4 regions of the Paenibacillus apis genome follow, and region 3 is predicted to be linked to each of the others. Evidence: predicted binding sites of a transcription regulator. Region 3 holds the regulator's gene; each other region holds the start of a gene.
The links. Region 3 encodes Rex, which represses fermentation and respiration genes when NADH is low (regulators of the CRP and FNR family bind a similar motif). Its sites were predicted from a motif close to TTGTGAAATATTTCACAA; they were not measured.

Region 1: KI362_RS06195 (DUF438 domain-containing protein) is a predicted target of Rex. The motif match lies at 6,156-6,173, and genes of this name have one in related genera.
Region 2: KI362_RS09655 (cytochrome ubiquinol oxidase subunit I) is a predicted target of Rex. The motif match lies at 2,629-2,646, and genes of this name have one in related genera.
Region 4: KI362_RS09615 (DUF1641 domain-containing protein) is a predicted target of Rex. The motif match lies at 5,484-5,501, and genes of this name have one in related genera.

The regions. Positions count from the first base shown of each region.
Region 1 covers NZ_BORS01000003.1:361,043-368,744, forward strand. Annotated here, with positions in the region: gene KI362_RS06170 (HPr family phosphocarrier protein) at 99-368, opposite strand; gene whiA (DNA-binding protein WhiA) at 484-1,413, opposite strand; gene KI362_RS06180 (gluconeogenesis factor YvcK family protein) at 1,419-2,363, opposite strand; gene rapZ (RNase adapter RapZ) at 2,439-3,332, opposite strand; gene KI362_RS06190 (ROK family glucokinase) at 3,596-4,540, opposite strand; gene KI362_RS06195 (DUF438 domain-containing protein) at 4,770-6,041, opposite strand; gene KI362_RS06200 (response regulator transcription factor) at 6,283-6,963, shown strand; gene KI362_RS06205 (sensor histidine kinase) at 6,960-7,702, shown strand, end outside.
Region 2 covers NZ_BORS01000005.1:281,277-288,978, reverse strand. Annotated here, with positions in the region: gene KI362_RS09670 (ABC transporter ATP-binding protein) at 1-401, shown strand, start outside; gene KI362_RS09665 (hypothetical protein) at 405-2,069, shown strand; gene KI362_RS09660 (nitrous oxide-stimulated promoter family protein) at 2,087-2,467, shown strand; gene KI362_RS09655 (cytochrome ubiquinol oxidase subunit I) at 2,741-4,147, shown strand; gene cydB (cytochrome d ubiquinol oxidase subunit II) at 4,134-5,150, shown strand; gene cydD (thiol reductant ABC exporter subunit CydD) at 5,150-6,886, shown strand; gene cydC (thiol reductant ABC exporter subunit CydC) at 6,883-7,702, shown strand, end outside.
Region 3 covers NZ_BORS01000008.1:222-7,923, forward strand. Annotated here, with positions in the region: partial or broken gene KI362_RS12475 (transposase) at 1-152, opposite strand, end outside; gene KI362_RS12480 (cell wall elongation regulator TseB-like domain-containing protein) at 357-842, opposite strand; gene KI362_RS12485 (amidohydrolase) at 919-2,217, opposite strand; gene KI362_RS12490 (redox-sensing transcriptional repressor Rex) at 2,195-2,857, opposite strand; gene dinG (ATP-dependent DNA helicase DinG) at 2,896-5,757, opposite strand; gene KI362_RS12500 (tetratricopeptide repeat protein) at 5,914-6,555, opposite strand; gene panD (aspartate 1-decarboxylase) at 6,689-7,072, opposite strand; gene panC (pantoate--beta-alanine ligase) at 7,077-7,702, opposite strand, start outside.
Region 4 covers NZ_BORS01000005.1:270,300-278,001, forward strand. Annotated here, with positions in the region: gene KI362_RS09595 (copper amine oxidase N-terminal domain-containing protein) at 1-702, shown strand, start outside; gene KI362_RS09600 (Gfo/Idh/MocA family protein) at 762-1,748, opposite strand; gene gdhA (NADP-specific glutamate dehydrogenase) at 2,132-3,511, shown strand; gene KI362_RS09610 (NAD(P)/FAD-dependent oxidoreductase) at 3,795-4,973, opposite strand; gene KI362_RS09615 (DUF1641 domain-containing protein) at 5,004-5,462, opposite strand; gene KI362_RS09620 (LysR family transcriptional regulator) at 5,654-6,556, opposite strand; gene KI362_RS09625 (hypothetical protein) at 6,860-7,702, opposite strand, start outside.

The sequences.
Region 1 (7,702 bases), on a different contig from region 3:
GATAGTTGCAGGCAAACAAAAAAAATGGGAATGAATCGTAAATTCCGATCCATTCCCATTCTCGTCCCTTTACCCGGGTCATAACCGTCTAAAGGATATTATTGATTCTCAAGCTCTTCCTTGCTGACAAGATTGATTAAAGCGCTTGCGGCCTGCTCGGCATCCGCACCCTCTGCGCTTATGTAAATCTCGGTGCCCGTGCTGATCGCAAGGCTCATAATTCCCATGATACTTTTGGCATTCACTTTTTTATCATCCTTCTCAACAAAAATCTCAGAAGAATATTTGTTGGCTTCCTGAACAAAAAGCGCTGCCGGCCGGGCATGAAGCCCCGTCTTAAGACGAACGGTTACCGGGTTTCTTACCATCTATCCTTACCCCCTAATACTTGATCCACCACGTGTCCACCATTTGTGAACATTTATAATTAAATCCATTATATCATACACCGACATCGGCACACTAGCAAAACCGAAAACAACTTTAACTGCCCCGGATTTTTTCCGCCAGCTCGTCGATTTTTCGCAGTCGATGATTGACGCCGGACTTGCTTACCGGGTTTTTTAACATCTCTCCGACTTCCTTCAGGTTCATATCCGGATGCGCCAGACGGATTTCAGCCACCTCACGCAGCTTATCGGGCAGATTTTCCAAACCCATTTCCTTCTGCAGCAGCTTGATATTATCGATCTGCCGGACGGCCGCCCCAATCGTCTTGTTCAGGTTGGCGGTCTCGCAATTGACGATGCGGTTGACCGAGTTGCGCATATCCCGCATAATTCGTACATCCTCAAACTTGAACAGTGCTTGGTGCGCTCCAATAATGTTCAGCAGCTCGATAATCTTTTCGCCTTCCTTGATGTAAAAAATAAAGCCCTTCTTCCGCTCGATGCAGCGCGCGTTCAGATGAAATTCATTGGCCAGGGCCACCAGGGCTTGGCAATGCTCTTCGTACATCGACGAAATTTCCAGATGGTATGAGGAGCCTTCCGGATTGTTGACCGAGCCGCCAGCAAGGAACGCTCCCCGCAGGTATGCGCGCTTGCAGCAATTTTTCCGGGTAAGCTCTTCATGAATCCCCGGCGTAAAGACAAAGCCTTCGGAGACAATGTGCAGCTCTTTTAGGATTTCCTGAACACGGGCAGGTATTCTCACGATATATACATTATTTTTCTTGAGCCGCATTTTCTTACGGACCAAGAGCTCGGTATGCACCTGAAAATGCTTCTTCAGGAGAGAATAGATCCGCCTTGCTATCGCAGCGTTCTCCGTAGAGATATCGAGCACGACCTTCTTGTTCGTCAGCTGAACCGACCCGTTCATCCGGATCAGCGCGGAGAGCTCCGCTTGTTCACAGCAAGCGTCAGCTTCGATCATGGTCAGTTCTTTTTTGGTTTGCGCCGCAAACGACAACGGATTCACCTCTTTCTGCTAATCCAGTCTTGCACCAGCTGATAAATGTGTTGACTCAGCTTGTCAGCGTCATGCCGCAGGTAACGGCGGAACAGGACCAACGTATCGGCGATCATCTTGTAGCCCCTGCCGGTCACGACATCCCAATCCACCTGGACGGGCTTGGCGCCCTTCTCGGCGTAGAAGTCCTGTACCTGAGCCGGAATTTCACCGTCATTCACAATGACATAATCAAACAAATGATGCCCTACATGCTTATAAATCGCCTCTAAATGATCGCTTACCGTATAATCATCGGTCTCCCCGGGCTGGGTCATAACATTGCAGACAAATATTTTAATGGCATTTTCATTCTCCAGAATGGCTTCGGCCAGCTTGGGCACGAGCAGATTTGGAATAATGCTGGTATAAAGGCTTCCCGGACCGATCAGTATGGCATCCGCTTCACGAATCGCCTCGACGGCTTCAGGAAGCGGCTCCACTTCTTCCGGCTCAATGAAGATCCTGCTGATCTTGCCGCCTGCTTCAGGAATCTTCGATTCCCCCGTCACAATCGAGCCGTCCTCCATTTCCGCCTTCAAGATCACAGCCTGCCCTGCGGCCGGCAGAACCCGCCCGCGAACAGCGAACACCCGGCTCAGTTCCCGGACTGCTGTCACGAAATCTCCGGAGATATCCGTGATCGCAGCAAGAATCAGATTGCCAAGACTGTGGCCGGCCAAGCCGGAACCATTCGAAAAGCGATAACTGAGCATATCCGATAACAGCGGTTCCACATCGGCCAAAGCTGTTAATACGTTGCGGATGTCTCCGGGCGGCGGCATTTGCAGCTCGCTGCGGAGAATACCGGAGCTCCCTCCGTCATCGGCAACGGTAACAATAGCCGTAATGTCGAGCGGCTTCTCTTTCAACCCTCGCAGCATGACTGACAAGCCGGTTCCCCCGCCCATCACGACAATCCGCGGCACTCTCTCATTCTTGATCCGATGGATCACCAAACTCACCTCTGTCTTTCTGAGCAGCAACTAATTCCGGTCCCGGCCCTCATCCCGATGGCTGACGCGAACGGATTCGGTCTCGCTCGCTCCAAGCATTCGGCCCAGATACTCGGCGATGGCGACTGAACGATGCTTGCCGCCGGTACAGCCGATCCCGATAATGACCTGGCTCTTGCCCTCTTTATGATACTGGGGCAGCAGGAAATGGAGCATATCAAGCAGCTTGGTCAGAAACTCCTGGGTTTCCGGCCACTTCATAACATAATCATATACATCGCTGTCTTGTCCCGTGTGTGGACGAAGCTGGTCAATATAATGAGGGTTCGGCAGGAATCGGACATCGAATACCAAATCGGCATCAATCGGTATTCCGTATTTAAAGCCAAAGGAAGTAATATTCACAGACAGGTGATTGCTTTCTAAGTGGGAAAAGCGGGAAATGATCTTCTCCTTCAGCTGGGCTGGCTTCATGTTGCTCGTGTCGATGACTTGATTTGCCGACATTCTTAACTCATCCAGCATTTTACGCTCCAGCTTGATCCCGTCTAACGGCATCCCGTCCGGCGCAAGGGGGTGGCGACGGCGGCTCTCCTTGTAACGCTGCACCAGGACAGCATCCGTTGCATCCAGGAACAGAATATCACTCTTGATCGTGAAATGATCCTTGATATAATTCAGCGATTCCGACAGCGCAGTGAAAAACTCCCGGCCCCGCAAGTCGATGACCAGCGCTACCTTGGCAATTCTACCCTTCGACTGTTCAATGAGCTCGGCGAATTTGGGGATCAGAACCGGCGGTAGATTATCGACGCAGAAAAAGCCGAGATCCTCCAGACTTTTTACGGCAACCGATTTGCCTGCCCCGGACATCCCCGTAATAATGATCAGATTCGCGACAGAAGCTTCCTCTTTTTCAGGCATTCTGCTCCCTCCTAACAATTCCCCCAGAAATTCCTGGTCTATATAAATTTACCTAAATTAGATTTGCCTTGGAGATACCGTTGCGAGTAGAGGTGTCCCTACGATCGCTGTTGCTCACAGATTTCTCTTATTGGTTATTTTCGGTAGAAATCTGCTCACAAAGGCGAACGCTTCGCTTCTTCAAGACACCTCTACTCTCTACTGGACCCACTAGACCTCCTAATTCAAGTCTCAAATCCAAACTCATAATTACAGCTGAATTATTACAAGAACAAGCCGGCTGCGCCGACCGTACCCGCATCATTGCCCAAAGTAGCAGGCACGATTCGCAGGCCTTTTTGCACGGGCTCCGGTGTCAGCTTGGCAAATACGCTGCGGATCTCATCGAACAGAATATCTCCCGCATAGGAAACGCCGCCGCCGATGATGAACAGCTCCGGATTCAGAATGACCGCTGTAGCCGCCATCGATTTACCGAGATAGAATGCCGCACGGTTAACGATTCGAATCGCCGCCTCATCACCCAACTTCGCCGCATCAAATACATCCTTCGCCATAATGTTCCCCACTTGGGCTAGCGAAGTCCGTTCGCCCCGGGCTACTGCATCCTTGGCCATCTTGATAATGCCGGTTGCCGAGGAGACTGTCTCCAGGCAGCCCATCTTCCCGCAGCCGCACTGAATCGCCTCCAGGTCCGGGACAACCGATACATGTCCCAGCTCACCCGCCATACCAGAGAAGCCTTGATAGATTTTCCCGTTAATAATAATACCGCCGCCAACGCCGGTTCCAAGCGTATAGCATACGCAGTTCTCGACACCCTTGCCTGCGCCGCCCCAAGCTTCGCCCAAGGCTGCTACATTAGCATCATTGTCGATCTTAACCGGCTTGCCAAGGCGTCCCTCAAGAATCTCGCGAATGTGCAGATCCTTGAGTCCAACATTGGGCGCAAGGATAATAATGCCTTCCTTTACATTGGTGAAGCCGGCTACTCCGGCACCTACTCCGGCAACCTGATCCCATTCGAACGGAGATTGCTCGACTACGAGCCGGACATATTTCTCAATATTGCCCACCACGGTATCCGGACCCTTCTCCTTTTCCGTAGGTCCTTCATACGTATGAAGCAATTGTCCTTCCTCACTGCAGATGCCGACCTTGATCGCTGTGCCGCCAAGATCCACGCCAATGTAAATTTTTTCAGACATTTCACAAGCCACCTTTATAAAATTAATTAAAATCAATCTATTCCATACTCCTACGTACCAACTATAAGCGAACCCTTACGTTCGGTCAAGAGAAGTGGACTGCGTCTGGAAATGCAGGAAGGTCAAGGGATTACGGGGAGTATGACATGCATCATAGCCTCTGAAAAAAAGCACCCGCGTAGACCGCTCGATGACGATGAGCAGTTCCCGCGGGAGCCGTACAACTTCCTTATGACATGATCCGTTTCTGCCCTTCCAGCTCACGAATCGGAGCAATGTTTTGAGTGAATTCGAGGGTGCCCATGTAAGTTCCGTCCTCTGCTCTTACAGCGAAGTAGCGGATATAGACGAACTTGTCTTTGAACGGGATCCAGAAGTCCTCAACATCTTTCTTTCCGGATTTGAAATCAGCCAGCAGTTGCTCAACGATGTGCACGCTTTGTGGAGGATGGCAGTTCTGCACGGTCCGGCCGATCACCGCCTTCGTCCGGGCGAAGATCCGTTCCTTGCCGTGGGAGAAATACCGGACAACATCGTGCTCATCGATAAATGTCAGGTCAACCGGCAGATGATTCATAATGCCCTCCAATTGAGCCACAGACACCGTACCTGTCTCGAAGCGTACGAAGCCTTGCGGTGTAGCTTGCTCTTCCTCTCCTTCAGCTGTCTCTGCTGCTGCCTCGGCAGGAAGCGGAACACGTTCCGGAATCCATTCCTTGTCGGGAGCCGTCAGACAGAAGCCGATTTGCTCACTCTCCTGGGCAATTTTCAACCACTCATCCTCAGTCAGCTTCTCCAGCGCCATCGGCAGCAAAATATTTTCTTCCTTAAATATCATCTCGTTCACTTCTTGAATAACCCGCTCCAGATCCATGCAGAGTGTCTCTTGGTCGCCTTGCCCGGGAACCAGCTTGGCCTTGACCTCTTTGATCATTAGGCGGATACCGTCATCCACTCCCCACATGACCTTGGTCGGACCGAAAATCCCGTACTTCTCCAAATAAGGGAACAGCAGATTTTCCTTCCGGCTGTAGTGCTTATCAAGATCAAGCAGCAGGCTCAGATCCTCCAGCAGCTTGTATCGGATCTCGTCTGTATCCTCTTTGCGGAGCTTATCCAGGTGCAGGCGAATTTTGAAGTTGGTCAGCTTCTCAATTTCTCTGTTCTCCAGCTTGAAGGTATGCACCGGATGTCCGGGCTGCTCCTCCGGCTTCACAGAACGGGTAGCATGAATATCTTCAATGGATCCTTTGAAAATAGCGGTATGCACGGAACAAAGCCGCTGCACCTCACTGACCGGAATTCCCTCTTCTTCCATTAAAGCATGCTCCAGCGCGGAGATCTCCGATACGGTTACATCACCGACAGCTTCCTCAAAGCGTGCCTTTACTTCCTCTACGCTCTTCCCTTGATGCAGCTCCTTGATGATCTCCTTGAGCATTTCTTGTCTGCGCGTCTGCTCCTGAGCCTGATGCTCGCGATTATTGATAAATTCGCTCATGCTTGGTCCTCCTTCAACTATTAATCTATAATGTCGTAGTCGTTATTCCCTTTTCGGATATGTCGTTGAGAATGGTTCTCATGTTTAGAACGTATCATAGGCCGACGGGAGATTTTGTGACTGGAATCACAAAACAAATCCCGATTGTTTGACGGTTTCTCGTCCTGGACTTTGGGCGGTTTTCTTTTTCCCTGAAATTTGCAACAATAGGGTTCGAAAGGAATGGTTGAACGTGAATAAGATGCAAACGCAAGTGCTATATATTGAAGATGATCGCGAGATTGGGGAATGGGTCTGTGCGGACCTCAAGGAGCGCGGGTACCGTGTGACCTGGCTAACCAGCGGCGAACAGGCGGTCGAGGAAGCAAAGGACTGCCGTCTGGCGATCCTTGATGTCATGCTGCCCGGACTGGACGGGTTCACGGTGGGACAGCGGCTGAAGAAGCAATACCCGAGCCTGCCCATCCTGATGCTCTCTGCCCGGACTTCCATCGACGATAAGCTCCAGGGACTGGAATTCGCCGATGATTATCTGACCAAGCCCTTCCACCCGGACGAGCTGGCTGCCAGGCTGGAGGTTCTGCTTCGCCGGGGCGGCACGGTTGCCCTTGAGAATGAGCCGCTGCGTCTGGGTCATCTGCTTGTCTTTGAACGGGAGAACCGGATTGTTGTTGAACCTACTGGAGAGGAAGTCGTGCTGACCGGCAAGCAGTTCTACATTTTTCAGTTCCTGCTTCGCCATCTCGGTCAAATCCTGACCAAGGAGCAGATCTACGAGGCGGTCTGGGGCGAGCCGTATCTGGATGGGGACAAGACGCTGATGGTTCACATCCGTCACCTCCGCGAGAAGCTGGAGATCAATCCGGCGGAGCCTTCTATTATTGAGACGATCCGCGGTATCGGATACCGGGTGAAGTCATGAGGAAGAAACAAATACCAAGCTATAGGCAAGCATCTTCCGGATTCAGAAAAGGCCCTCGCTTTCGAAATTCACTGCTCTCCCGATTTGTGATTATTGTCGTCATTGCCATGGTCCTGCTTCCGATCGTGCTTCCCTTGACCTTTCTAGCCTCCTTGGCCATCAGCAGCCTGCTGTTTCATTCGCCCCAGAAGGAATCAGCCGAAACAGAGCTGCCCAATTACGGCTCCGGGATAGCAATCGAACGGATGTGGCATCAGGAAGCACTGGCACTGCAAGGAAAGTCCTCTGCCGATAAGGACCAGGTACTGCAAAGGGTTCATGAGAAATACCCCGAAGCCACTCTGTTCTGGGTCGACTCCGACGGCCGGACTCAATTGAAGCTGCCTCAAGCCTCTGAGGTGCCTGAATACTGGTCCACGGAAAAAGTGGTTGCTTATATGAAGCAAGCCCTTGATTCCGATCCATTTACGACGGTTGCCATTATTGGGGGCGGCGAGCAGCCGACGGATGAAGGTTTTATGGTGTTGGAATTACCAAGAAAATATATGAACCATACTCCGTCTTCCAACAATAATGACGGCCGGTTCTATGGTATGTATTTCTTCATGGTGATTTTCGGACTCTTCCTGCTTCTCGCCTACTGGTTCTTCCGCGATATTCAGAAGCGGCTGCGCTTGCTCGAGTTCGGGATGACGGTCACCGGGAAGGACGGTCTGCCTGCACGGATTATCGAAGGGCG
Region 2 (7,702 bases), on a different contig from region 3:
AAGATGCGGCGAATGCCCGGCTTTCTACCTTTTCCAAAGGGATGAAGCAGAAGGTACTGATCATTTCGAGCCTGCTGCATAATCCCGATATTCTGTTCCTGGACGAACCGCTCAGCGGACTTGATGCGAACAGCGTAATGGTCGTCAAAGAGCTGCTGGCCCTCCTGGCTGCACAAGGGAAGACCATATTCTATTCCTCGCATATTATGGAGGTCGTCGAGAAAATCAGCCATCGGATCATTTTGCTGGACGGCGGGAGAATTGCTGCTGACGGGAGCTTTGAAGAGCTGAAGGGACAGAATTTGCAGGGCTCGCTTGAGCAGATCTTTAATCAGATTACGGGATTTAATGAACACCATGAGATCGCCGAACGATTCGTATCGATTGTGCAAGAGGTGTAGCAAATGAAGGAAATAAAATTTTTGAAGATTCTGGATCGTTTTGGGGGCCTGCTGGAGAAGCTGGACATCGATTATCCCGTGATGCGGCGTATTTTGCAGACCAAGCTGTTGATGGACGGAAGAAGGGCGCCGACCATTGTCGGCAAATCCGGAAGAAACCAACGGGACCGACATGCCAAAGATGGCGATCCGGATAGAAATCAGTTCTTTGGCTCGTTGTGGCTCTATTTGATTTTTGGAGGATTTACCTGCTTATTTGTTCTGAACGGTGACAATTATATTTTTCAAATGAGCTTTGTGTTCGGGATTTTAATGTTTATGATTATGACCTCGCTCATCTCGGATTTTTCTTCGGTGCTGCTGGATGTCCGGGACCGAAGCATTCTACAGACCAAGCCGGTGAACCGTAGAACAATCGCGATGGCGAAGGCGCTGCATATTTTCTACTATTTGTTTTTTCTAACGGGCGCGCTGGCCGTCATTCCGCTTGGTGTTGGACTGTTCCGTCACGGGTGGGGCTTCTTTCTGATCTTTGCAGTGGAGCTTGTGCTGATGGATCTGTTGATCATTGCGCTGACAGCGATGCTGTATCTGCTTGTGCTCCGTTTGCTTGACGGCGAGCGCTTGAAGGATCTGATCAACTACGTGCAGATTGGACTTACGATCGGTATCGCCCTTGGGTATCAGCTATTAATCCGGGTATTTGATTTTATAGATCTGCAGGCGGTAATTCAATTTAAGTGGTGGCATTTCCTGATTCCGCCGATTTGGTTCGGAGCTCCTTACGAGATGCTGCTTCAAGGGGACTACCGTACCGAGATCGCAGTTGCTTCAGGCCTTGCTGTGCTGGTTCCTGTCATTGCGGGGGTTATCTATCTCTTGATGATGCCATCCATGGAGAAGAATTTGCAGAAGCTGGCCGGCCCGGGCGCCAGTCAAAGAGAAGGGGCGGGAAGATGGGTAAACAGACTCGCACGGGTGCTATGTCCGGAAGGGCAAGAGCGGGCTTTCTTTCACTTTGCCTGGAGGATGATGGCCCGCGAACGGGAATTCAAGCTGAAGGTATACCCAAATCTCGGCTTTTCGCTGATCTTTCCCCCGATCCTATTGTTTACGATGGGAATGCAGGACGGATGGGCAAGCCTGCGGGGGACCCAGCTCCATCTCTTCATCTATGGCTGTGCCCTGTTAATGCCGAGTCTCGTCTGGATGCTGCGGTATTCAAGCAACTATAAAGCCTCATGGATTTATCGCACGGCACCGGTCAGCAGTTCCATTCCGATTCAGCGGGGAACGCTGACCGCTGCGGTCGTACGGTTATTGTTGCCGGTCTATGCGCTTGAGGCCGTCGGCTTTATGGTGCTGTTCGGCGCAGAAATCATTCCTGATCTGCTTGCGGCGGGCCTTGGACTTCTTGCCTACGCTGTGATCTGTTTTGCAGTTGTGGACAACAAGAGTACTTATCCGTTTTCGGAAAGGTTTGAAGCGGCGCAAACGGGTTTAAGCTTAAAGATGATAGGTCTGATGCTGATGCTTGCGGTATTTAGCCTGCTCCATTATATCGCCGCTCAGTTTAGCTTTGGTGTATTGATTTATATTGCGCTATTGCTTGCAGCCAACTGGTTCTTGTGGCTGCGGGGATTCGGCAGTCCGAAGCTGACAGGATAAGCGGACGGAGGTCAAACATGAATATGACAGAACAGCGGGCGTCTGGCCGGTCCAGCGGACGGAACGAACGAATCGATGGTCCCAGAATCCGGCGGGAGAAGACGACCGTGAGGCACATGATATCCATGTATTGCAAAATCAAGCATCCGTCAGCGGGCATGGACAACGAGCTATGCCCAGAATGCCGGAAGCTGGCCGATTATGCCTTGAACCGCCTGACGTACTGCCGGTTTGGGGAGGACAAGTCCTCCTGCCGAAATTGTGAAGTACATTGTTATGCTCCTGATTATCAGCAGCGCATTCGCGAGGTGATGCGCTTTGCCGGTATGCGGATGCTGTGGAGACATCCCTGGCTGACTCTTCGGCACATGGCGGATGAACGGCAAGGCAGGAAGTGAATTTATGGAATTGTTCAAAAAGTCGTCTTTGAGGAAAGGTCTGTAAAGCCGGCTTTTTGAACATCTACTTATGGTCACAAATCTTTCAAAGATGGCGCGCAGTGAGAAAACCGCGGCAGATCAAGGAATTCTCTCAGATGTTCACGAATGTGACATTTATCATGTGATTCTTGTCACAAAATTATTACTTTTAAGCCGTTCATTTTCATTTTGCCGTGATAGAATTCACATTAGTTAAGAATTAATATCGAGAGAAGAAAGAGGGAGTAAATGATGGATCCGTTGATTCTGGCGCGGCTTCAATTTGCAGCGACAACGATTTTCCACTACTTTTTTGTCCCGCTGAGTATCGGTCTCGTTGTGTTGATCGCAATTATGGAGACGCTGTATGTGGTAAAGGGTAAAGAAGAATACAAGAAGATGACCAAATTCTGGGGCAAGCTGTTTTTGATCAACTTTGCCGTAGGGGTTGTCACAGGAATTATCCAGGAGTTCCAGTTCGGGATGAACTGGTCGGATTATTCGCGGTTTGTGGGTGATGTGTTCGGTGCGCCGCTCGCAATAGAGGCCCTGTTTGCCTTCTTTATGGAATCTACCTTTATCGGCCTGTGGATTTTTGGATGGGACCGCTTATCGAAGAAAGTACACTTGCTGTGCATTTGGCTGGTAGCTCTTGGAACGACGATGTCGGCGTTCTGGATCCTGGCTGCTAACTCGTTCATGCAGCGTCCGGTGGGCTTTACGATTAATAACGGGCGGGCGGAAATGAATGACTTCTTCGCCTTGATCACAAATGGACAGCTTTTGGTGGAATTTCCCCATACGATATTCGCCGCATTTGCGACCGGGGCCTTTATGATCACGGGGATCAGCGCCTACAAGATGCTTCGCAAGCAAGACGTGGAGTTCTTTAAAAAATCGTTCATTATTGCGGTAATTATGGGCCTCGTGTCCTCTTTAGGTACGGCACTGGCCGGCCATAGTCAGGCGCAGTATCTGGTTGAGACACAGCCGATGAAGATGGCTGCCTCCGAAGGCTTGTGGGGTGAGAGCGGCGACCCTGCTCCTTGGACGGTTTATGCCCATATTGATACGGAGGATCAGAGTAATAGCTTTGAAATAAAGGTCCCTTATCTGCTGAGCTTCTTGTCCTATAGTAAATTCAATGGCGAAATCAAAGGGATGCTTGAGCTTCAGAAGGAATATGAGCAGACCTACGGTCCCGGTGATTATATTCCTCCGGTCAAAACGACGTTCTGGAGCTTCCGGATCATGGTTGCCGCGGGAAGTCTGATGATCCTGCTTACCCTGTACGGCTGCTATCTGGCATGGCGGAAGAAGCTGGATCGTTCGAACACCTGGTTCTACCGTGCGATGCTGTGGAGCATATCGCTTCCGTTTATCGCCAATACGGCAGGCTGGATTATGACTGAAATCGGGCGTCAACCATGGACGGTATTCGGCTTGATGCAGACGAAGGACAGTATTTCGCCTAGCGTTACCCCCGGACAGATCTTGTTCTCGCTGATTTCATTTTCTACCATTTACACGGCTCTGGGCATCGTCATGGTGTTCCTGTTCCTGAAGGTTATCAAAAAGGGGCCGAATGCCGTTGACGTAGATCATGATGACCATGGCAGCGATCCATATGCGAAGGAGGGATACCATGCTATCTCTTAATGAGCTCTGGTTTGTACTGGTAGCCGTATTGTTTATCGGATTTTTCTTTCTGGAAGGGTTCGATTTCGGGATTGGCATGAGTACGAAGTTTCTGGCAAAAAATGATACGGAAAAGCGTGTCCTGATCAATTCCATCGGACCTTTCTGGGATGCGAATGAGGTGTGGCTGCTGACGGCAGGCGGCGCGATGTTCGCGGCGTTCCCGAACTGGTACGCCACGATGTTCAGCGGCTACTATACTCCGTTGGTCGTATTGCTGCTTGTGCTGATCGGACGCGGGGTTGCCTTTGAATTCCGCGGCAAGGTATTGCATCAAAAATGGAAGGGCACATGGGACATTGCTATTTTCATCGGCAGCATTATTCCTCCCTTCCTGCTCGGTGTCGTCTTCTCCGGTCTGCTCAAGGGACTTCCGATTGACGGCGAGATGGAATTGAAGGCCGGCCTGTTCGATATGGTTAATCTGTACACCTTGGTTGGCGGGATTACAGTGGTTGTGCTCTGCCTCGTACACGGCTTGCTGTTCGCTACACTGCGCACTACAGGCAGTCTGCAGGAACGGGCGCGGAAGCTTGCGCATAAGCTCCTGATTCCACTTGCGGCATTGTTTGTCCTGTTCGCGGTAATGACTTACTTCCAGACGGATATTTTCAAAGTACGCGGTTTGATTCTTGGCATCATGGCGGTAATAGGGGTTATATGCTTCCTGCTTGCAGGCAGATTCATGCAAGTGAAGCGCGATGGCTGGGCGTTCGGCATGACCGGCGGATTAATCGCCTTGGCGATCTCCGGCGTCTTCGTGGGACTGTTCCCGCGGGTTATGGTGAGCTCCATTAATGAAGCCTTCTCGCTGACAATTCATAATGCGGCATCCGGGAGCTATTCCCTGAAGGTGATGACCATTGTGGCACTGACCTTGCTGCCGTTCGTTTTGGGCTACCAGATTTGGAGTTACTTTGTCTTCCATAAACGGGTTCACGAAAAGGAGCATTTGGAGTACTAATGGGTCGTGGATTAATGAAATACAAGGGGATCATCCCGGTGATGGGAATTCTGGCCGGACTGACCTTGATTCAGACGATAGCCATACTTATGCAGGCAAAATGGCTGGCGGAGGTGATCTCCGCCCTGTTTGCCGGCGGCAAGCTGCAGGAACAGGCCGGCGGAGTCGGTCTGTTCCTGCTTGCTTTTGGGCTGCGCCAATGCAGCGGTCTGCTCATGCAGAGAACAGCGGCTCGGTTCGCAGAGCGCACGGGCCTGTCTCTTCGGAAGCAGATGCTGTCCCGGCTGTTCGAATTAGGCCCGCGCTATGCGGGTAAAGAAGGGACGGGCAATCTGGTTACGCTTGTTCTGGAGGGCGTCACGAAGTTCCGTACTTATCTGGAGCTGTTCCTGCCCCGGATGCTGGCGACCGGCATCACGCCGGCCCTGGTGTGGATCTATGTGTTCATGCTGAACAAGAATTCCGCGGTCATTCTCTTGCTGACGTTTCCGATCATCATTGTCTTTATGATTCTGATTGGAATGACCGCGCAGCGCCATACGCTGCGACAATTAAAAACCTACAAGCAGCTCTCTAATCATTTTGTAGATTCCCTGCGCGGTCTGGAGACCTTGAAGTTTCTCGGCCGGAGCAAGCAGCATATTTTGTCCATCGAGAAGGTCAGTGATTCTTACCGGTCGGCAACAATGAAGACATTGAGAGTAGCGTTCCTGTCTTCCTTCGCACTGGACTTCTTCACCATGCTGTCGGTGGCCTCGGTGGCCGTCAGTCTTGGACTGCCTCTGATCAAGGGAGACATTGAATTGCTCCCGGCCTTGACCGTACTGATCCTGGCCCCAGAATTTTTCTTGCCGGTACGTATGGTTGGTGCAGACTATCATGCCACACTGGATGGGAAGGAAGCCGGAGAATCCATGGAGAAGATCATCTCCGCAGCAGAGGAAGAGGCTGCAAAGGCAGCTCCGATTCCAGCGAACGTCTCTTGGACATGGACAGAAAAGAGTGCCTTGCAGCTGCGGGGTGTGGGTGTTCAGTATGAACAGGAAGGCCGGGCTTCACTGGATGCGGTAGACTTGACGCTGAAAGGATTAACCAAGGTCGGCATTATTGGCGAAAGTGGGGCGGGTAAATCCACGCTGGCCGATGTGCTTGGCGGATTCCTGCGTCCGACATCCGGCAGTATCGAGTTGAATGGAAGCTCGCTAGGCGATCTTTCCGCTGCGTCTTGGCGGGAGCAAATCACCTATATCCCGCAGAAGCCGTATATATTCAGCGGGTCGCTTGCGGATAATATCCGCTTCAATAAGCCGTCTGCCTCCCTGGATGACGTACGCAGCGCTGCAGAGGCAGCTGGGTTGGGAGGGCTTGTCTCCGGACTGCCGAACGGGCTGGATGAAATGATCGGCGGCGGTGGACGCCCGCTCAGCGGCGGGCAGGAGCAGCGGGTCGCGTTGGCCCGGGCGCTGCTAAGCGACCGGTCGATCATTGTACTCGACGAACCTACCGCCCATCTTGATATCGAGACAGAATATGAGCTGAAGGAGACGATGCTGCCGCTGTTTGAGGACAAGCTGGTCATCATGGCGACCCACCGGCTTCATTGGATGCAGAACATGGATGTGATCGTGGTCATGGATCAAGGGCGGATCGTTGAAATGGGGACGCATGAAGAATTGATTGCGGCCCGTGGAGCATATTATGCATTGGCCAGCTGGCAGAAGGAGGACAGCCGATGAGACGGGATCCGTGGATCGCACCTTATTTTAAAATTTATACCGGCCGCTTCGCGCTGTATCTCATTCTTGGCGTGCTTACCCTGCTGGCAGCATCCATGCTGATGTTTACCTCCGGGTTCCTGATTTCCAAGTCGGCAACCATGCCTTATAATATTTTGCTCGTCTATGTTCCGATTGTAGGAGTCCGCACCTTCGGGATTGGCCGTTCGGTTATTCATTATGTGGAACGGCTGGTCGGACACGATACCGTTCTCCGCATTTTATCCAAGATGAGGGTCCGTCTGTACCGGATGCTGGAGCCGCAGGCATTGCTCATCCGCTCCCGATACCGGACCGGAGATATTCTGGGCGCGTTGGCAGATGATATTGAGCAATTGCAGAACGTCTATATCCGCACGGTATTCCCAAGCCTGGTCGCCATTGTGCTTTATGCGGCCGCGATTATCTTGCTCGGATTGTTTGATCTTCCGTTTGCGCTGCTGATGGCCGCCTATATCTTTATTCTTGTGGCGGTCCTGCCCTATATTTCACTTAAGCTCACCCGGAGTCTGGATAAGGCAGTGAAGGAGGAGCGCAACGGCCTGTACAGCAAGCTTACCGATGCCGTGATGGGGATTGGCGATTGGGTGATTAGCGGCCGTCCTGCCGACTTTCTGAGCGAATACGAGCAGGATGAGGCAGCGGTTACCCGTAAGGAGCGGAAGCTTAAGGCATGGAGCCGCGCCCGTGCCCTGATCGGTCAAATGGTCATTGCGCTTGCGGTCATCTCCATGATTTATTGGACAGGCGGAGAGGTCGCCGCCGGTGAATTGGATC
Region 3 (7,702 bases):
TACTTTTCTGCTGCTAATTGATCCGATGCTTGTGCCTTCAATACTTGATTTAATACGGATTCCAACAAAGCGGACACCCCCGCATCCTGTGAACTACCTAAAAACAACTGATGCAAAAGCTTGGAATCTAGGTTAATCTGGTATTGAGTCATATCAAAATCCCCTCCAAAGAATGTTGTCTCGACAACCTCATTCTAAACGAGGATTTTGACTATGGCTCCTTTTATTTTTGAAGCCTAGCTTTTTACACAATTATATGGACTCTACTCACACGAGCACCCACACCAGTAATTTTAATGCCTTTTTGCACTAAATTCACCGCATGAACACCCACCCCGGCAATTTTCGCACGATGGCTACCTATTCGGCAGGGTGAAAACTTCATCCAGCGGCTTACCGTCGCTAAAGCGATAGAATTTGTAGTAGTGATGCGCCTTCTCTTTATAAAATACTTGCCATACATATTCGTTCTCATAAATTCCTGGCATCAGACGAACAATGGTGCTGTCAGGCAGCTCCTCCTTAATGATGCTTCTCACTTGGGATTCCGAGACCCCTTCCGAGAGAAGCTTCACCTCGGCCTGCCCATCCTCGGGCAGCCAGACCATCACCTGTTCACCGTCTTCGTTCTGTCCCTCTACCACCCAGCATACCTTGTCCCAGACTGATTTCCATACTTCATCGGACTTGACAAGCGTAGTCTCCGCCTTCGCCCTCTGCACTGCAAGCTTCTCCGCTTGCCAGGTGTCCTCATATACATATAGATAAAAGCGATAGAGGCCAAGCAGAATAAGCGCAAGGATGATAAAGGAAAGCAAGACCCATTTGGTTCTGTTACGCAAAAGCTCCCTTCCTTTCCTCTCCTGAATGGCTTTCTATAAAAAGTTAATTTACATAGATTAAGACGCCTTATCTATCCTATCTTGCAAGCAAGCCCTCAAAGGCTCGTTGCGCTTCGAACAGAATTTTCTCCTCGTCCAGAGTCAGACACTCCCGTGATTTGACGACCTGCTTACCGTCCACCCAGACATGCTCGACATCTTGACCGGCAGCGGAATATACCGCATGGGAGATATAATCGGTCTTCGGCAGGAAATGAGCCTGCTTCAGGTTCAAGGCGATAAAGTCAGCCTTCATTCCCGCTGCGAGCACACCTGTCTGGTCAAGGAACAACGACTTCGCGCCATATTCCGTTCCCATACGAAGGGCTTCGGCTGCCGGAATCGCGGTCGGGTCCCCTGTAACGCCTTTATGGATCAGGGCGGCGAGGCGAATCTCCTCGAACATATCCAGATTGTTATTGCTGGCTGCGCCATCCGTACCCAAGGATACCGTCACACCTGCCCGCAGCAGCTCCGGCACACGGGCTACTCCGGAGGCAAGCTTCAGGTTGCTGCCCGGATTATGGGAGACGGCTACGCGATGCTCGGCAAGCATTGCAATTTCCTCGTCAGTCAAATGCACCGCATGCGCCAGCAAAGACGGACGGCTGAATAAGCCCAGGTTCAACAAATGCTGGGCCGGACGAACCCCGTAATCCCGAACATTTTGTTCCACCTCCGCTAGAGTCTCCGACATATGGGTATGCAGCGGCAAATCCAGATCATGCGCCGCTTGCACAATTTTTTCGATATAATCCGGCGGGCAGGTATAAGGAGCGTGCGGCGACATCATCGTCGTAATTCTGCCGTTTGCCTTCCCATGCCAATTGCGAGCAAACAACACCGCTTCATCCAGCTTCCGCTGTTGCTCCTCAGGCGGACAAAGCCCGATCACGCCGCGCGTCAGGACCGCACGGATGCCGGACTGTTCCACTACCGAGGCCACCTGATCCATGTGATCATACATATCTAGGAAGGTCGTCGTTCCGCTCTTGAGCATCTCAATCACAGACAACGCCGTGCCCCAGCGTACATCTTCACCGGTGAACTTTGCTTCCATGGGCCACATCTTCTGCTGAAGCCATTCTTGAAGCACCATGTCATCGCCATAGCCGCGAAGCAGCGACATCGCTGCATGTCCATGGGTATTGATCAGACCGGGCAGGAATAGAAGGCCTTTGCCGTCGAATGTCTCGGCCCCTTCCACGCCTTCCGGCCGCTCTTGGCCGATATAGGTAATTCTATCCCCTTCGATCAACATATAGCCGCGGATCACGGTTTGTTCTTGATGCAGCACCGCGAACGTGCCGTCTTTAATCAGCCATTTTCGAGTCATGGTCTTTCATTTCCTTTCCGCCGTCCAGATAATAAGCGAGACTCATTAAGTCTGTGGTAAAGTCTGCCGCATGTACCCGCACTTCAGCAGGCACCTTGAGAATCGTCGGCGCAAAATTCAAAATGGCTCCAATCCCCGCAGCCACGAGCTTGTCAGCAACATGCTGGGCTTCTGCCGCAGGAACCGTGATAATTCCGATCCGGATATTCATGTTGCGTACCGTTTCATCCAGCATCTCGATCGGCTGAATTTCGATGTTATTGATTTTCCCTCCGATTTTACCAGGGCTTGCATCAAATACGGCAACAATCTTCATATTGTCCTTCACATAAGCATTATAGTTCGATAGCGCTTGTCCGAGATTACCAGCTCCGATCAGCGCCACATTAATCTGTTGATCCAGATTCAGAATTTGTTGAATTTTCTCGATCAAATAAGCCACATCATAGCCGATCCCCTTCCGGCCAAAATCACCGAAATAGGCGAGATCCTTACGAATTTGCGCCGGATTCAGATCCAGCTTCTGTCCCAGCTCCTGAGATGAAACCGTGGATACCTCTCGGCGGCTTAATTCATTAAGAAAACGCAAATAGACTGGCAATCTACGCACAACGGCGTCTGAAATTTTCTCCGACTTCATCGATTATCCCCCTATTATTGACGCAAATTAAGAAGCGTTTACGGATTTTCCGGGTCCAGCCATTCCGCAATGCGCGGAACCATCTGGCCAAGCGGCATATGCTCCATCTTCGGTCCAGGCAAAGAATACAAAAAGTACTTTCCGTAATATGATTCCAGAATTCTAGTATCGTACACAATGACGATCCCCCGATCCTGGGAAGTCCGTACGAGCCGTCCAAAGCCTTGCTTGAACCGGATGACGGCCTGCGGAACGGACAGCTTCATGAAAGGATTCTTCTTCTCTTGCTGCAGCCGCTCGCTCTTGGCTTCCACAAGCGGATGATTCGGCGGTTGAAACGGCAGGCGTACAATCGCCAGGCTCGTGAGCGCATCTCCCGGGATATCAACGCCCTCCCAGAAGCTGCTGGTTCCCAGCAGTACGGATGCTTGCTGCCCCTGGAACCGGCGGGTAAGCTTGGTGCGGCTGCCGCTGTCCATGCCTTGGCCGATTACCGAAATATTGTGCGATGACAGCAGCTCTTTTAGCGGATCATACACCTGCCTCAGCATCCGGTAGGAGGTAAACAGCACGAGCATACGGCCTTGAGTTACGATCGCTGTGTCAGCCAATGATTGGACGAGTGTACTGACAAAGTAATCATCCCCTACGCTTCCCTTGACGCTTGGAAAGTCCCGCGGAATCACAAGCAAGGCCTGTTCGCGGTAATTAAACGGCGAAGGAAGCATGGAGGTCATGAGCCGGTCTTGAGCCTGCGCCTCCTGCAGGCCCAGTTGGTCAATCATATATTGGAAGGATTTGTCCACCGACAAGGTGGCAGATGTCATAACAATGCTCTTCTTCCGGTCGAAGAAGTAGCTCTTGAGCTGCTCGCTGACATCAATCGGCACGGCAAATATCTGCAGGGATTTGCTTCGATAATTTCCGTTGCCTTCAATCCAGTAGACGGTGTTTACGTCCTCCAGCTTCATGAAGGAACGCAGTGCGTCCCGTTCAGTTCCCAGGTCCTTGATCAGCCCGGTTATATCAGTAATTAGACTTTCGGAGCCAAAATCCTGCTCGTCCTGCTCTTTAAGCTCTGTAAGCAGCTTCTCGGCCTTGCGAACAATATCTCCAATGGTCACATAAATCTGGTTCTCCATCGTGAGCAGATCATCCCAGCTCTTCGGCTTCTTGTGCGGCAGCAGCCGCAGCACGAATTGTCCAGGATCGCCAGAAGCGGCGTCGCTCCGCTCGGGCATCAGTGTGAACATCGCTTCAGCAAGACGATCCCAATGCTCCTTCACATCAAGGAAAGCAGGATAAAGTCCATCGATGACCGCTCCCCAGGAAGCTGCCCGCTCATTCCCTGATTGCTGAAGCTGCTGCCTCAGATTCGGAAGCTGACCGTTCTTGCTGTCCTTGAACAGTCGTGTCAGGGTGTGCACTACTGTGAAATATTTCATTTGCATTCCTAAATGTTTTCCGGCTACATCCTCCAAATGATGGGCTTCGTCGATGACAAGACGCTCATAGCCAGGAAGGAGCTGATGTCCCGCCTGGATGTCCGTGAACAGCTTGGAATGATTGGTAATGACTACGTCCGCTACTCCTGCTTCATGCTTCGCTTTGTGATAATAACACTTGCGGAACCATGGACAGGAGCGTCCAAGACAAGAGTCCGATTCACTCGCCACAGTCTCCCAGAAGTCTCCTCCCCGGTTGCCGAGATTCAGCTCCTCGTCATCGCCGTTCTCTGTCTGGGCAAGCCAGACAATCATTTGCGCGGCGGTCATGACTTCTTCCTTCGGAGAGGCGAAGTCTCTCCTGTTCATTTTATGTTCAAATTTGCGTAAACACAAATAGTGCTGTCTTCCCTTAAATACCGCGGCCTTGAACGGGAAGGGCACAACCTCGGTTAACAGCGGGATATCCCGCTCGCGCAGTTGCTCCTGAAGGTTGATCGTATGGGTGCTCACCATGACCTTCTCATCAGTTTTGACGCTGTGATAAATGGCGGGCAGCAAATAACCTAACGATTTCCCCGTTCCTGTGCCCGCTTCTACAAGCAAATGCTTGTCTTCCTGGAAAGCGGCTGCGACTTCCTTCAGCATCAGGTTCTGCGCTTCACGCTCTTCATATTCAGGCAGCTTCTCCTTCAGAGACGATTGCACCTGCTCCATAAATTGCTCGAAGCTGACACCCTCAAGCGGGTTATCCATCATATTGCTGCGCTCAGGCTCAATATTCATCCAGTCTTCGGTCTTTAACGCGAACTGTCTGTAGTACGTATAACCATCCTGATCTACAGAAGGGTTCTGCTGACGCTGCTCCAGTACTGCATCGAAGAACCAGGCCAGATCACTGTCCTCCCCGGAGAGCAAATCCGCCAGTCGCTGTATCGTTAATAGCGGCAGCTGCTCCAGCTCCTCCAGGCATTTGATGAAGATCAGAGCCGTAGCCAAGGCATCGCTATCCGCCTGATGCGGCCGGTCATGCTCCACCTCGAACTCCGAGGCAACCATCCCTAACTGATACGTCGTCAAGGAGGGATATAATATTTTCAAAAAATCCATGGTATCGAGAATTCGCCCTGTATACGGCAGGTAGCCGGTCTTATCCAGCGCGCTCTGTAAGTAATTGAAATCAAAGGCAACGTTATGGCCGACCAGCACGGCGTCATTGAGCAATGGAACCATCTCCATCATGACCTCGTCCAAATCAGGCGCATCCTTGACGTCCTCTTCGGTAATCCCCGTCAGACTTGTGATGAACGGCGGAATCGGAATCCCGGGCTTCACAAAAGAACTGTATACACGGGATACCGTCATGTCTTCATCTATAATGGCCAATCCAGCCTGAATAATCACATCCGAGGATTGGTTGCCCGTGGTTTCAAAATCAAGTACGGCGTATTTCATTGATTTGTAAAGTCCCTTTCTTCCAGTCTAATTAACAGCATAACAGAAGATGGCGAATTTGAAAATTGAATGTGAAATCGCTACAAAAAAAAGCGATGCCCCCTTGACAAAGGGTTCTGCATCGCCTGATAATCCTTTCCTGCGTTGCCGGAAATACTACAGAAGAGAGGTCAATTCGCTTCCATAATGCAGCTTCCCGCTGCTGCGCATGCATGATTCCAGATTCGCCAGCGGCTCTCGCAGGGAAGGATCATGGTAATGAGCCAGCTTAAAATATTCCTTCGCCTTCAAAGGCACTCCGTTCTGAGCCTCAATGCAGCCAAGTGCATTATAAATGATGGAACGAATACGTTTCGAATCACAGGTTTCCAGAACGCGCCAAAAATGCGGTACCGCTTGTTCGGATTCATTCAGATGCAGATAGCACATCGCCAGATACGTTCGTCCCACCGCGCTATCCGGATACTGCTCCACGACCTGTTTGAACTGCGTCAGTGCCTGCGTAAACATCATCAGCTTATAATACCCTTGACCTTTTACAAAGGCTTCTGCGGCCATCTCAGGCAGCTCAGGCACAGGGAGAGCGCCACCTCCATCCGGACTGGCGCCGGTTTGACGGAAATGACCCAGCTTCTCTTCAAAGCTCAGCCATTCCTCGATAATTCCATCGCTCATCGTTTTGAGCAGCTGCCACTTGGCAGCCAGCTCCTGACGCGCAGGACCGCTCGCTCCAGGATAATAATGAATGATTTCGTCCAGCATCCCGCTCATTTCCGCAAACATATGTTGAAACATCATCCGCATCCCACCTTTATCGAAAATGAAATCAGTGTGAGCCTTACGTTCATTTTTTGTTATGGGCTCACATTTCATTCCCGCAGGCATTAATTGCATAGCCATGGCGGTCAGGGCAGATGGTCCTGGCGATCAATTACCGAATCGTGGCATGCAGCTCTTGAGCTGCGGTCTCCACAGGTCGGTTATTCTCATCCACGAACACAACGGTTGGCTTGTGGCTTCTCAGTTCTTCCGCCGACATTTGGGCATAAGAGATGATAATGACATTATCGCCCGGTTGAACCAGACGTGCAGCCGCTCCGTTCAGGCAGATGACCCCGCTCCCGCGAGGGCCGGGAATTACATAAGTCTCAAGTCTGGCGCCATTGTTATTATTTACAATCTGCACCTTTTCATTTTCCAGTAAATCCGCTGTTTCCATCAGATCCTCGTCAATAGTAATGCTGCCGATATAGTTCAAATTCGCTTCCGTCACGGTGGCACGGTGAATTTTAGATTTCATCATCGTTCTGTACATCGCGTTACACACCTTTCTTGCTCAGAATAACGTTGTCGATCAGCCGGGTGCTCCCGAACTTTACCGCAACAGCAACCAGTACCTCTCCATCTTGGGCTATTCTCTCGGAATCGCCAAGCGGTTGAAGACCTGGAAAGCGGACAACCTCCACATAGTCCACCTCAGCCAGAGGCTCGGCCGTGAACGCATGCAGCAATGTTTCTTTTGCCTCGCCCGCTGTCAGGGTCCCGCCTTCGTTGATCAGCTCCTGCACATGCAGTAGCTGACGGGACAAGACCAATGCCGCCTCGCGCTCAGCCGGGGCAAGATACACATTGCGGGAGCTGAGCGCCAAGCCGTCCTCTTCCCGTCTAATCGGACATGGAACAATCTGAACGGGCATGTTCAAGTCCTTCACCATTTGGGTAATTACGGCTACCTGCTGAGCATCCTTCTGTCCGAAGTAAGCCCGCTCAGGTTCAACAATATTGAACAGCTTGCTGACAACGGTCGTTACCCCGTCGAAATGTCCGGGACGTGAAGCGCCGCACAGCCCTCCAGTCAGCTGCTGACTGACCGTAATCTTGGTTAGCGTCTGTGCAGGATACATCTCCCCGACTGAAGGCAAGAAGACTGCGTCAACGCCTTCCT
Region 4 (7,702 bases), on a different contig from region 3:
TTCAAGATTTATTATCCGCCTTATTCGGTAATTCGCCAGCAGGTCTGGTATAGGCTCAACCCGCAGCGCTTCTATAATCAATTGGAAATAAAGAAGTATATGCTGGAGAAATTGGGGTCTATGGAAAATGTGACGCTCTTTGATTTTCAGAGTGATGAGAGTGTGACTTATAATTTGGAGAACTTCAAGGATCTGTCCCACCATACCGGTGCCATCAACCAATGGATCATCGAGCAAATCGCAGCTGGAAGCCACCAGCTTACGGCTGAAAATGTGGATGAGCTGGGCAGCAAGCTGGAGCACCAGGCAAAGACGCTTGTGATCAACGAGAATGGTCCGATATTCTCACTCACACTTACGGTAGAAGGCCAGGAGGCTTCCTTCGTTCAGATTCCTACAACCTCGAAGGATCAGGTGCGGGTTGCCGTCAAGGACTTCGCAGAAGGCACAGATACGGCATTCGCTTATGACAACGACACCAAGCAGGCAACGCTTCAGCGGGGCAGCAACACACTCATTCTGACCGCTGACAGTCCAATCGCTACCTTGAACGGCGAAGCAGTCAACCTCGATGCTCCTGCTGTTATCGTACAAGGCCGTCTTGCCGGTCCGTTAATGCAGATCGTGAAGCTGCTGGGCGGGAATATTGCAGTTACCGAAAGCGAAGACACCTATTTTGTCAATTATGATATCCAGTGGTAAATATACGGAAGAAGGTGTCCTGGTCATCTATGATGGCTTCAGGACACCTTCTATTTTTATTATATATTGTTGATTTGCACCGGCTTTCCTGTTCTGGCTGACTCCAAGGCCGCCCAGGTGACACGCTGTGTCTTCAGTGCATCGCCATAGTCGGAGCGAATCCCTGAGGTATCGCCTGTACGCAGCGCATGAATGAAGGCCTCGTTTTCCGCTCTGTAAGGATTGTCCTCAATTCGGAAGGTGCTCTTCTCCCCGGATAGGGACACTTCCAGAAGGTCCGGGCTCCAGGACAGGATTCCCTGATCCGTATAGAGGCTGAGCCCCACCTCTCCAACACCCGCAGGCAGAACACAGGTATTGGAGATATTCGCCACAGCTCCGCTCTTCAGCTTCAACGTAACCGTACCTACATCCGCTACACTGACTCCTTCATACTGCTCATGCACTACCCGGTTCGCATAAGAGGCGTAAACCTCTTCAACTTCTCCGGCAGTATATCTGAGCAAGTCCACAATGTGTGTTGTTTGCTCAATGAACTGACCGCCCGAGCCGCTTTGCTCTCTCCACCAGGCCACTTGCGGCATATCTCCCATCCAGCATCCAAGAACCATGCCGACCGTTTTTCCTTCAAGCAGCTCCTTCAGCTTTATCGTCTGTGCCTTATAACGGAAATGATACCCCACAGAGTGAATCAACGGCTTGGAGCTTGCCTGAAGTCTGGAATAAATATCGAGCGGGATGTCCAGTTCTGCCCCGAGCGGCTTCTCTACGAGGAAGGGAATGCCGCGATCAATCAACTCGGCTTCGATTGTCCCGTGCGCATGAGGAGGGATACACAGATATACCGCATCCAGCTTGGTGCCATCCAGCATATCCGCCAGATTATCATACCCTTTCGAGCCCTCGTATCTGGAAGCAAGGGATTCCGCTTTGGGCAGGCTTGTCCCGCATACAGCAGCCACCTTCACCCCATCCAATGCAGCTAATATATCCCCATGAACCTTGCTAAACCATCCTGTACCGACAATTCCAATCTGCAGCTCCATAAATTCATCTCCTTTGGTCATAATTAGCATACTAATACCTCTAGCCTATCCTCTCTTCCCAGGAATCTCAAGTCAGGAATTAACTGTAGTCTATAAAGTTACAGTTAGATTATATACTACCTTGTAATACGCTCATTGCTTCTCACCGAGCAGCAACCAGATGATGTTGGAGACTTATCTTCACATTATCCAGTTTTTTATTTGGAATAACCTTACATCCCTTGTAAAGTTGATCTCAAAAGATCATTAACTTGATCTCAATAAGGCTTTGTTTATACTTTACATAGACATTACAATGGAGGTAATAAATTTCGTGAAATCATATACAACCGGAGCCTGAGAACCGGTGTGATTTACGGCTAAGTGAAAGGTGGAGAACGTTCATGTCGATTACAGCGAGTACAACCCAAGAGCTTGAAGCAGCACAAGCATATGTGAATGAGGTTTATGAGGCAGTGAAGAAACGGAATCCCGGTGAAAGCGAATTTCATCAAGCGATAAAAGAGATCCTCGACTCTCTTGTTCCTGTGTTTGCTCAGAATCCGAAGTACAAGGAGCATGCGATTCTGGAACGCATCGTTGAGCCGGAAAGACTGATTACGTTCCGCGTGCCATGGGTCGACGACCAAGGTAAGGTTCAAGTCAACCGCGGCTTCCGGGTCCAGTTCAGCAGTGCTATCGGACCTTATAAGGGAGGACTTCGCTTCCATCCGTCCGTTAACGCCAGCATCATTAAATTTCTCGGGTTTGAGCAAATTTTCAAAAACTCCTTGACCGGTCTGCCTATCGGCGGCGGCAAGGGAGGTTCCGACTTCGATCCTAAGGGCAAATCCGATCTGGAGGTCATGAGATTCACTCAAAGCTTCATGACAGAGCTGTCCAAATATATCGGTCCGGACATCGACGTACCGGCCGGCGACATCGGTGTTGGCGCCCGTGAAATTGGCTATATGTTCGGACAATACAAGCGGATCCGCGGCGGCAACGAAGCCGGCGTATTGACCGGCAAAGGCCTGCTGTATGGCGGAAGCCTTGCCCGGACCGAAGCTACCGGTTACGGTCTTGTGTATTTTGCCAATGAAATGCTCGCTTCCAAGGGTGACAGCTTCGAAGGCAAACGGGTCGTTGTATCGGGCTCGGGAAATGTCTCCATCTATGCCATTGAGAAGGCTCAACAGCTTGGCGCGATCGTCATTGCCTGCAGTGACTCCAACGGTTATATCTATGACAAGAACGGCATTCAACTGGATACCGTGAAGCGCTTGAAAGAAGTGGAACGCAAACGGATCAAGGAATATGTAAATATCCATCCTACTGCGGAGTACTTTGAAGGGTGCGATCAAATCTGGAGTATCCCATGCGATATCGCACTTCCTTGCGCTACGCAAAATGAAATCAACGCTGAATCCGCACGCAAGCTGGTTGAAGGCGGCGTGAAATATGTTGCTGAGGGCGCAAACATGCCTTCGACGCTTGAGGCTATTGAGATTTATCTTCAAAACGACGTTTACTTCGGACCTGCCAAGGCTGCCAATGCAGGCGGCGTAGCTGTATCCGCGCTTGAAATGTCCCAGAACAGCGCACGTCTCGCCTGGAGCTTTGAAGAAGTGGACGAGAAGCTGAAGCAAATTATGAAGAACATTTATAACAACAGTGTTCAGGCTGCCGAGCAATACGGCCACCCGGGCAATCTCGTTGTCGGCTCCAATATCGCCGGTTTCTTGAAGGTTGCCGACATTATGGTCGCTCAAGGCGTTATCTAGAGTTGCATAGTTGACCAATTAATTATTCATGCGAGGGGCAACGTATGAAATGTTCTTTCGATCGCTGTTGTTCGCGGACTTCTCTGATTGGACGAAGCCAAAGAGGTGTAGAAATCCACTCACAAAGGCGAACGCTCTCCGCTTCTACAGAACACTTCATACTTATGCCCTTAACCATGCTCTGCTTTAGATCAACTTATGTTTAAAGTAAGGCAGCCCCTGCCGAAAGACCCGCATCAAGAAGCGGGTTTCGGCAGGGGCTGCTTTTTTATTGCTTATTCAATTAGTACGCAAGTGAATCCAAGGCTTTAATATGGCTCAGGTAGCGGATGTTGCTCGCTTCCTTCATGAGGCTGGCAGGCATGCCGCGCAGCTGGCTATTGCTTGCTCCGACCGTAGCTACTGCATCCTTGCGGCCCAGGCTGGCCAAGGTGCCTGAATTAACCGGATGGAACGTTTCCATATGTCCGCCTTTCAGAAGCGCTGACAGGTTATAGCCGATTAACTCGCCCATTTGCCAAGCAATCTGGGCTGTTGGAGGGTATGGCCGTCCGTCCGGGGCGAAGACAACTGCGCTGTCTCCGGCGACAAATACGTCGCTGTGCGAGGTAGACTGCAAATACTCATTGACCGTTGCCCGGCCGCGGTTCACCTCCAGACCGCATTCACTGATGAGCGGATTGCCCTGAACGCCGCCTGTCCAGACGAAGGTATTGGCCGCGATTTTCTGCCCATCCTTTAACTCGATCGTGTTCCCCTCCACATTGGTGACTGGCAAACCAGTCAGGAAGGTTACCCCGCGGCTTTCCAGGCTGGAGGTAGCCCGCTCGATCAGGTTGTCAGGAAGCACCGGCAGAATCTTAGGGCCAGCTTCAACCAGCAACAGACGGATTTCTGAAGGATTGATTCCGTACTTTTGCGTCATTTCCGGCAGCTTATCGGCAATTTCACCGACCAACTCAACACCTGTCAGACCGCCGCCGCCGATCAGAATCGTGCCATCGGCAGGATTTTTAGACTTGGCATATTCAGCAAGCTTGGCTTCCACATGCCGGTGAATACGCTCCGCATCCGCCGCAGATTTCAGCACCATGCTGTATTGTTCCAGTCCCGGAATTCCGAAATAGGCTGTCACACTGCCCAAGCCAACGACCAGCGCATCGTACGACAAAAGTGTACCGTCATTCAGCTTAACTTCCTTGTTCTCTACAGAAAATCTCTCCACCTTGGCCACTCTCAGGTCGATATCCTTCCCCTTAAACAGCTTCTCCAGCGGCAGAGCAACCGCACGCTCTTTCACACTGCCTGCTGCAAGCCGATGCAGCTCGGTAATAATCTGATGAGTGGGAAATTGGTTCACCACCGTGACCCTGGCTTCCTGCTTGCTCAAATATTTGCGAACGCTAAGCGCGCTCAATACACCGCCGTAACCGGCGCCAAGAATTAAAATATGCTTAGACATCTGGAAGACTCCTTTCTCGCAATCGATGTATTATTGTCCGCGCTTCTCGCCGGATACTTGAAGATAAGCCTGAACAAAACGGAACAGTCGCTGTGCTTCCGGATCCTTCAGCAGCTTGAGCAACCCGAACACGCCGATCGTCTCCTGACTGGCCTCTGCACGATCCTTTGCCTCGATAACATTAGCGGCAATAGCCTTCGCGGATTCCTTCACCGGCCCGCCGATCTCTGCTATCGCTCCGACCATATCGCTTTTAAAGGTCGCGTCATTAGCAAGTGTCTTGACGAAGTCATAAGACTGGGCCAAGGTGCTCATCATCTCCGTCAATTTCGGCAATTGCTCGATCAGCGTCGTAAGCGAGTTCTGGATTTCTGGTTTGAGCAGTTGCTCCAGGAGCGCCTGCGGTGTAGCCTGGGCTGCAGAATCTGCAGCGCTTACAGTGTCCAACGTCTCTTGAGCCGAGTTCACATCCGTAATCATCTCTGACATGTTCATTCTCCTTTTGTAAGTTAGTGAAATTTTGTACATTCCTAAACATGAACAACCCAGTTAACATTGTAGCACAATTAATATAAAAATAGTCACCAAACGTTTGGTTTGGTGACTATTTTCGTGATATTCATCATATTCAATATTTCCGCCCAAATGTTGTTTGTTGTCGGATTTAGCTTAAGCATCGTTCAGTCTACTGGCGTCCATTCTGCACCTATCTGCTGCAAGAAGTCAAAGAACAACCGCTCGGTTGGCGGAAGCTCCCGGTTGACCGGCACAATGACCCCGACATCCCTCTTCACCTGAGGTCCTGCAATCGGAACTGCGACAATGGAGGAGGGAATATGCTCACCTAAGGCGATCTCCGGCAGCAACGTGAGGCCTAACCCTGCGGAGACAAGACCCTTGATGGCATCAAGATCATCCCCCTCAAAGGTTACTCTCGGCTTGAACCCCACCTTTGCACAAGCCTCGACGACAAGGTCTCTAAGAATAAACCCTTCCGGAAAAAGTACAAACAGATCCTCTTTCAAGTCATTCAGAAGCACAGACTTGCTTTGGGCCAACTTGTGGCTCGCCGGCAGAAGCGCCACGAAATTCTCCTCGAACAGGATGGTGCTGCGGACCTGCTGTTCATTGGTCGGCACAGGCCCCATCACAGCCAAATTCAGTTCACCGCCAATAACCCATTCTACCAATTCCTTGTAGGAGCCATGCTGAAGATGGAAGTGAACCGCCGGATACCGCTCCCGAAACAGCGTAACCACGCGAGGAATAAGCTGGGAGGCAAGACTGCTCGGGAAACCGATTCGAACTATCCCGCGCTCAGGATCAAGATATTCGCTGATCTCCTGCTTTGAATGCTCAATCACGCTCATCAACTGCTCCATATGCTTCAGAAACAATCGACCAATCGGCGTCAGCTTGACCTTGCGTCCTTCGTGCACGAACAGATCCACTCCAAGCTCCGCTTCCAGCTTGAAAATTTGCCGGCTCACCGCTGACTGCGACACATGCAGTGCATAAGACGCCTCCGTCACATGCTCCAGCTTCGCAACCTCAATAAAATACTGGATTTGCCTCAGTTCCACGGTCCCACCTCCGAGTCCTTCTTCATTCAAACCCTGACAACCCGCGTCAAGTTCAAGATATTAAACCCCATTATAGCGGGTATAGGGGAAGAAGGGAAGCAGGCAAGCTGATGGGTGAAACGAAGCTAATGCGGAAGACCATTACAGAACTTCTGGACTTTATCCGCCAGCTTTGCTGGTAGATCTTAAAAAATCAGAACCCCTCAGGCTCACCCGCATAGCAGTGGTTTTCTGTTTCGCACGTTTCACGTGCTCAACGGGCTAAAGCTTCAATATAAAAAAGCTGTTGTGGGGACAGCTTTTTTATGTGTTATGTGTTATTGCATATTCACAGCGCTTTTTCTTCCATATTTCAGCAGCCTCTGGTCGTTTATCATTATTCAAATATTTCATTTGCTCGCGACCCATGAATATCCAAGGATGGGTTTCGTGAAGCTCTTGAAGCAGGATTTTAGTTGACCTTTCGTCACCCGTAATCGTCTTAAGCTCTTTATTTCTACGGTCGTAAAGCGGTTCTCCGGTCACCCCGTAATAACTCACCATATACTGAGAACGCACTCTCGAATAGCCTTCCTTTGTCTTCTCATTCACGTCGCCAACTCCGTCATAAAGCATAGCGCCTTTTTCAGTGTTTTTCGCATTTTGTGCAAGGAAGATTCCACCGGCCCAAAGTACGCGGTTCAAATTCACCACTGTTGTGCCCAAAGCGCCGCGTTCTATGACGAAATTTTCGGTGATGCTGTATGACTTGTCATCGTTGGCTACATTATATTGAACCATTTCTTCATCAAGCTTTTCATAAGTCATGTCTTGAATCATCAAATCCATGTAAAGCTCCTGCTCGATCAGCAATAAATCCGGCTTAATCTTCTTGCTTCTAATAAGTGCAGTTACTGCCACTAAAAGTCCCATAAAAATGAGCACTCCGCTGAGTATTTCAACCCCGATAATGACCATAGCTATACCTATGACTATCAATATTGCGCCAAAAATTATCATTGTATTATTCGTTTTATTTTCTTTTTTCCTATTTTCAAAAATACGCTGTGCTTCGCTTGTAATAAACCTGCTTCTACCCGATACATAGTCTTCAGCACTGCGGTTTATGTCATCTTTAGCATGGTTATTTTCGAGAGAAAGGCTTTG